DNA from 3 places in the Streptomyces sp. NPDC030838 genome. Region 3 is predicted to be linked to each of the others. Evidence: riboswitches for the same ligand, from Rfam matches in the RefSeq annotation. Region 3 holds a riboswitch; each other region holds the start of a gene.
The links. A riboswitch is a leader RNA that binds a small molecule or an ion and turns the genes downstream of it on or off. The one in region 3 is predicted to bind cobalamin.

Region 1 (2,253 bases), on a different contig from region 3:
CTCCCGCCGGGCCAGGGCGCGCTGTTCGCCCTGCCGCCGGCCGCGCCGCAGACCGAAGTAGTAGGCCAGGACACCCGCGCCGATCGCCGCCTGGACGGCGAACAGCGCCGACTCGATCTCCCCGGACGGCGGCTCGTACAGCGGCGAGAACCACGGCTCGTAGTCCGGGTCGATCTCGGTGATCGCCGTCTCCGCCTGGGCGTCGGCGCCCGTGAACGGCTCCTTCTCGTCGTCGCCGAGGCCGAGTGCCAGCGGCAGTACGGCGAGCGCGACCACGACGAGCAGCAGCAGAACGTTGATCTTCGTGTTCCGGCTCATCACGCCACCGCCTCGGTCCCGGCCGGCTTCGTCTCGGCCCGCTTGCCGGCCACCAGCACGCCCAGCCGGGTCAGTTCGCCCTTGCTCGACTGCACCAGCAGCCGCATGACCAGTACCGTCAGCAGGCCCTCGCTCACCGCGAGCGGGATCTGGGTGATGGCGAAGATGGAGCCGAACTTGCCGAGCGCGCCCAGGAATCCGCTGCCCGGGTCGGGGAAGGCGAGCGCCAGCTGGACGCTGGTGACGCAGTAGGTGGACAGGTCGGCGACGAACGCGCCGAAGAACACCGCGACCATGAGCGGCACCTCGTACCGCCGCAGCAGCTTGTACACGGCGTATCCGGCCCACGGCCCGACGATCGCCATCGAGAAGACGTTGGCGCCGAGCGTGGTCAGCCCGCCGTGGGCGAGCAGCAGCGCCTGGAAGAGCAGCGTGATGGTGCCGAGCACCGCCATGGCGGGCGGCCGGAACAGGATCGCGCCCAGACCGGTGCCGGTGGGGTGCGAGCAGCTGCCGGTGACCGAGGGCAGTTTGAGCGCGGACAGGACGAAGGTGAAGGCTCCGGAGGCGCCGAGCAGCAGCGTGCTCTCGGGATGCTCACGGACCTCACGGGTCAGGGATCGGACGCCGTGGACGACGAAGGGCGCGGACGCGACGCCCCAGGCGACCGCGTGCGCCGGAGGCAGAAAACCCTCGGCAATGTGCATGGCTCGAACAGACCCTCTCCAGCACCTCGTGGATGGTTGACGCGCCTTGGCCGGTCTCCTGGCTGACGGGTACCACCGCCCGAACTCCGCCTTCCCGGGTCCCGAAGGACCCAGTGGCTGCCCGTGAGGGCCGGAGCCGGACTTCCCGATCACAGTGGCGAGGGCCGCACCGGCATCACACCGGATTTCCCGTTCACCAAGGCGTGGTGACAGTAATGCCCGGCTCGGGGTGGTGACAAGCGCACCCAGGGGGCGCCCGGCGGCACCGCCCGGTCACCGGCGCACGCCCCTCGTGGGACCCGACGGCCAATCGCCCCGAAGGGACTGGGGCGTCCACCCGTCACCGCGGCGGCGCCACCGACCGCCGGACCACGAACTGCGTGCTCAACACCACATGGTCGTCCCCCGGAAGCCGCTCCTCCCGGTCCAGGGCCAACCGGACCGCGGTACGGCCCAGCTCCTCGTACGGCACCCGCACGGTGGTCAGCGCCGGGGTCAGATCGGCGGCGAAGGGCACGTCGTCGAAGCCCACCACCGACACGTCCCCCGGCACGTCCAGACCGGCCTCGCGCAGCGCGGCCAGCGCGCCCAGCGCCACCATGTCGGTGCCGGCGAGGACGGCGGTGAAGTCCCGCCCGGCGCGCAACGCGTCCCGGGTGCGCAGATATCCGGACGTGCGGGTGTACGTGCCGGGGACGTCGGACTCCTCCTCGTACGGCACACCGTGCGCGCGCAGCGCGTCCCGGAAACCGGCCGCCCGCTGCCGGGCCGTGCTGTGCCCGCGCTCCCCGCCGAGGAAGAGGATCCGCCGGTGCCCGGCGGCCAGCAGATGCGAGGCGGCCTGGAAGGCCCCGCCCCGGTTGTCGTACTCCACGACCGTGGCCGGCACCCCGGCGGGCAGCGGCGGGCGTCCGACCAGCACCAGCCGGGACCCGGCGGCGTCCAGCGCGGTGGCGTACCCGGCCATCCGCCGGTGGTAGGCGTCGTCCGTCACGGCACCGCCGACCAGCACGACCGCCGCCGCGTGCTGCTCGCGCATCAGCTGCACGAGATCGTCCTCGCGGGACACGTCACCGTGCGTCGCGCACACCAGGCTGAGCCGGCCGCGCGCGGTCGCCTCCTGCTCCACGCCCGCCGCGACATGGGCGAGCGAGGGACCGGTGATGTCCTGGATGACCAGCGCGATCGGCCCGGCGACGCCGCCGGACAGCGCCTTGGCGTGCACGTT
Region 2 (2,253 bases), on a different contig from region 3:
CTCGCCCACCGGCTTGCCGAGCAGCACGACCTGGCTGCTCTGCTCGCCGCCCGGCTTGAGCAGCACGGGGTTCATCAGCGCGGTCGGCTCGACCCGGCAGGCCTGCGCCTGCATGGCCTGCGCCCGCCCGATCTCGGCACCCTCGCGCGTGACAAAGGAGTTGAGGGACATGTTCTGCGCCTTGAACGGCGCGACTTTGACGCCCTGTCGCACCAGCCACCGGCAGATCCCGGCGGTGACGACGCTCTTGCCGGCGTCGGAGGTGGTACCGGCGACGAGCAGACCACCGTTCATCGCTTACGCCCCTTCCTGATGAGGCGTGCGCCCGCGCACACGCCGAGCGCGAGCCAGCTCACGCGCCGGGAGAGCCGTACGGCCCGTCGGATGTCGTTGACGTGGACGGCGCGCCCCGCCTGGTTCAGCACGGGCCGGTGCTCCACGCGCCCCCCGTACGACAGCGTCCCGCCCAGCCGCACCCCGAGCGCCCCCGCGAACGAGGCCTCCACGGGCCCGGCGTTGGGGCTCGGATGCCTGGCGGCGTCGGCCCGCCAGGCATGCACGGCCCCGCGCGGATCGTCACCGGCGAGCGCGGCGAGTACGGCGGTCAGCCGCGCCCCCGGCCACCCGGCGAGGTCGTCGAGCCGGGCGGACGCCCACCCGTAACGCCGATACCGGGGCGACTTGTGCCCGACCATGGCGTCGAGGGTGTTGACGGCCCGGAACCCGAGCAGGCCGGGCACGCCCCCCACGGCCCCCCACACGAGCGCGCCCACGACGGCGTCGGAGGTGTTCTCGGCGACGGACTCGACGACGGCCCGGGCGATCCCGTCGGCGTCCAGCGCCTGCGGATCCCGCCCGCACAGATGGGGCAGCCGCTCCCGGGCGGCCTCGATGTCGCCCGCCTCCAGCGCCCGCCCGATGGCGGTGGCCTCGCGCGCGAGCGAGGTGCCGCCGACGACGGCCCAGGTGGCGGCGCCGGTCAGCGTGACGGAGGCGGCGGGGGAGGACCGTACGACCCGCGAGGCCACGGCCCCCAGGGTGATGGCGCCACCGGCGCACACCACGGCGTGCAGGACGCCCCGCCCCCGGTGGTCGCGGTACAGGACACGTTCGACGGCGGCCGCGGCCTGCCCGAACGCGGCGACCGGATGCCCGCGGCGCGGATCGCCGAGGAGCAGATCACCGAGGAGACCGGCGGCGGCGCCGTACGCGAAGACGCGATCGGCACGCATGGGACTCAGCCGACCGTGGGGACGGGGGGGAGCCTTCTGGAGTTCCTCGATCGGCAGCCGAGCATCGCGTTATGTCCTCACTCAGGGTGTCCGCGCCCTGGTTCGACGAGACCGGCGGTGAGAGTTCCTGGCTCCCGGGGGTTGTCCTTCCCCGGTCACAGTGGCGGGACCGCGCCGGATTCACACCGGGCTTCCTCTCCTGCCGCCGTACATGGCTCCGGCAGTCCACCACGCGGTCGGAACGGCCGTCAACTTGCCGTTGACCTGCGAGGGGGGAGTGTGCAGAACCCCACATGCCCGGCACCGGCCCGCGCTCCTCCCCGTGCGGGTGGCCTTCCGTGAAGCCGGTTGCGGGGGAGGCGGGGGGCGCCTCCAATACGTCGTGCGAAGTGCTACGAGGTGTGGGGAACTCGGCGAAAACGTATGAGCATTGATGAAGCGGGCGTACCGGGGGCGGCGGCGCGTTCCCCGGAGGGCCTCGGCGCGGCGGTGGTACGGGTGTGCGGCGGCGATGGGCGCCGCGTCGGGACCGGGTTCCTGCTGGCGCCCGGGACGGTGGCCACCTGCGCGCATGTCGTCGCGGACGCGCTGCGCACGGACGCTGGTTCGCCGACGCCGCCCACGTCACCGGTGACCGTGGAATTCCCGCTCCTGCCCGGCACGGTCACCTACGAGGCGTCGGTGACGGCCTGGCGGCCGGTGGCGGGGGACGGCAGCGGGGACATCGCCCTGCTGCGGCTGCCGGAAGGCGCACCCGCCGGAGCGGTCCCGCTCGCCGGCACCGGCGACGTCTGGCACCACCGCTTCCGCATCCTCGGCTTCCCCGCCACCGCCGAGCACGGCGCCTGGATCGGCGGACGGCTGCTCGGCGCGGTGGGCCAGGGCTGGATCTCGATGGAGACGGACGGCAGCACCGGCCACCGCATCGGCCCCGGCTGCAGCGGAGCGCCGGTCTGGGACGAGGAGGTGGGCGCGGTCATCGGCATGACCGTCGCCACCGACCGCGGCGCCTCGGCGGTGA
Region 3 (2,253 bases):
TGTGATCTCCTCACGAGAGTCCTCCTTCCATGGAATCACTCCGGCCGGGCCCCGCAAGCGGACCCCGCGGTCCCGGGGCGACGCCTGTGGAAAATCCGGAGCCGTTGTCGGCCCCCTCCGGCACACTCGGCCCCATGGACATCGTCATCCGCCCCGTCGCCCCCGCCGAGTACGACGCCCTCGCCGAGATCACCGCCCAGGCCTACCTCCGGGACGGCCTGCTCGACTTCGGGACGAGCGACGCCTATCTGGCCGAGTTGAGGGACGTGGCCAAGCGGGCCGCCGCCGCCAAGGTGCTGGTCGCCGTGGAGGGGGACCGGGTCCTCGGCGGCGTGACCTTCGTCCCGTCGGGCGGCCCCATGGCCGACGTCGCGGGCCCGGGCGAGGCCGAGATACGCATGCTGGCGGTCGCCCACGAGGCCCGTGGCCGCGGAGCCGGCGAGGCCTTGGTGCGTGCCTGCGTCGACCGCGCCCGCGCCACGCCGGGCTGCGTCCGCGTCGTCCTGTCGTCCCAGCGCACCATGCGCACCGCCCACCGCATCTACGAGCGCCTGGGCTTCGTCCGCACCCCGGAGCGGGACTGGAACCCGATCCCCGAGCTGGACGACATCACTCTGCTCACCTACGAGTTGACGCTCTGAAGCCACCCCGACACAACATCTGGGGGTGGCACGACAGCCCGGCACAAGATGTATGCTCATGCTCGCTGTCGCCGCAGGGGAATCCGGTGCGAATCCGGAACTGTCCCGCAACGGTGTACTTGCGTGCATCTGCACGCCTGTTCAGTCCGAGGACCTGCCGACAGCGCACCCGGCCGTCCGGCCGGTGTGCCCTGACGTCCGGGCCTCGCGGAATGGGCCGGTGGACGCGACGCCGCGTGCGCTCGTGAGCTGCCCCCTGCCCTCGTAGGCCCCTTGCCGAGCGAGGGAGAGCCCCACGTGACCATCGCGCCCGCAGATCCGGCCTCAGCAGCGGTCCCGTCCCACGACGACGGTCCCGGCGCCGCGCTGCTGCGGACCCTGACCGAGCTGACCGCCGACCTCCCCGACGCCGACCCCGGCCGGGTCGCCGCCGCCGCGCTGCGCGGACGGTCGGCGAACGCGGACGAGGCGGAGTTGCGCGAGCTGGCCACGGAGGCGGCCGCCGGCCTCATCTCCGAGGACCCCGCCTACAGCAGGCTCGCCGCCCGGCTGCTGGCGATCGGCATCACCGCCGAGGCCGCCTCGCAGGGCGTCACGTCCTTCACCGAGTCCGTCGCCGTCGGCCACCGCGAGGGCCTGATCGCCGACCGCACCGCCGAGTTCGTCCGGCTGCACGCCGAGCGTCTCGACGCCCTCGTCGACCGCACCGCCGACGACCGCTTCGGCTACTTCGGCCTGCGCACCCTGCACAGCCGCTATCTGCTGCGCCACCCGATCACCCGCAAGGTCGTCGAGACGCCCCAGCACTTCCTGCTGCGCGTCGCCGCCGGTCTCGCCGAGGACGACACCATCCGCTCCCTGGAGGAGGTCGCGGCGCTCTACGGGCTCATGAGCCGCCTCGACTACCTCCCCTCCTCCCCCACGCTGTTCAACTCGGGTACCCGGCACCCCCAGATGTCGTCCTGCTACCTCCTGGACTCCCCCAAGGACGAGCTGGACTCCATCTACGACCGCTACCACCAGGTCGCCCGCCTCTCGAAGCACGCCGGCGGCATCGGTCTGTCGTACAGCCGCATCCGCTCGCGCGGTTCGCTGATCCGCGGCACCAACGGCCACTCCAACGGCATCGTCCCGTTCCTGAAGACCCTCGACGCCTCGGTCGCCGCGGTGAACCAGGGCGGCCGGCGCAAGGGCGCGGCCGCGGTCTACCTGGAGACCTGGCACTCCGACATCGAGGAGTTCCTGGAGCTGCGCGACAACACCGGCGAGGACGCCCGCCGCACCCACAACCTGAACCTCGCGCACTGGGTGCCGGACGAGTTCATGCGCCGCGTGAACGCCGACGAGCAGTGGTCCCTGTTCTCCCCGTCCGACGTACCCGAGCTGGTCGACCTGTGGGGCGAGGAGTTCGACGCGGCGTACCGCAAGGCCGAGGAGAACGGCCTCGCCAAGAAGACCATCCCCGCCCGCGATCTGTACGGCCGGATGATGCGCACCCTCGCGCAGACCGGCAACGGCTGGATGACGTTCAAGGACGCCGCCAACCGCACCGCCAACCAGACCGCCGAGCCGGGCCACGTCATCCACTCCTCCAACCTCTGCACGGAGATCC

Region 1: linked by a shared signal. The riboswitch ahead of ACZ42A_RS05695 (energy-coupling factor ABC transporter permease) and the one ahead of ACZ42A_RS32940 (ribonucleoside-diphosphate reductase subunit alpha) in region 3 are both predicted to bind cobalamin.
Region 2: linked by a shared signal. The riboswitch ahead of ACZ42A_RS33950 (cobalamin biosynthesis protein) and the one ahead of ACZ42A_RS32940 (ribonucleoside-diphosphate reductase subunit alpha) in region 3 are both predicted to bind cobalamin.

Annotation. Positions count from the first base shown of each region.
Region 1 covers NZ_JBVIED010000001.1:1,256,458-1,258,710, reverse strand. The annotation lists gene ACZ42A_RS05700 (energy-coupling factor ABC transporter substrate-binding protein) at 1-318, opposite strand, end outside; gene ACZ42A_RS05695 (energy-coupling factor ABC transporter permease) at 318-1,025, opposite strand; cobalamin riboswitch at 1,057-1,241, opposite strand; gene ACZ42A_RS05690 (LacI family DNA-binding transcriptional regulator) at 1,366-2,253, opposite strand, start outside.
Region 2 covers NZ_JBVIED010000017.1:166,350-168,602, forward strand. The annotation lists gene ACZ42A_RS33945 (cobyric acid synthase) at 1-294, opposite strand, end outside; gene ACZ42A_RS33950 (cobalamin biosynthesis protein) at 291-1,232, opposite strand; cobalamin riboswitch at 1,335-1,477, opposite strand; gene ACZ42A_RS33955 (nSTAND1 domain-containing NTPase) at 1,656-2,253, shown strand, end outside.
Region 3 covers NZ_JBVIED010000016.1:187,272-189,524, forward strand. The annotation lists gene ACZ42A_RS32935 (GNAT family N-acetyltransferase) at 135-641, shown strand; cobalamin riboswitch at 694-817, shown strand; gene ACZ42A_RS32940 (ribonucleoside-diphosphate reductase subunit alpha) at 939-2,253, shown strand, end outside.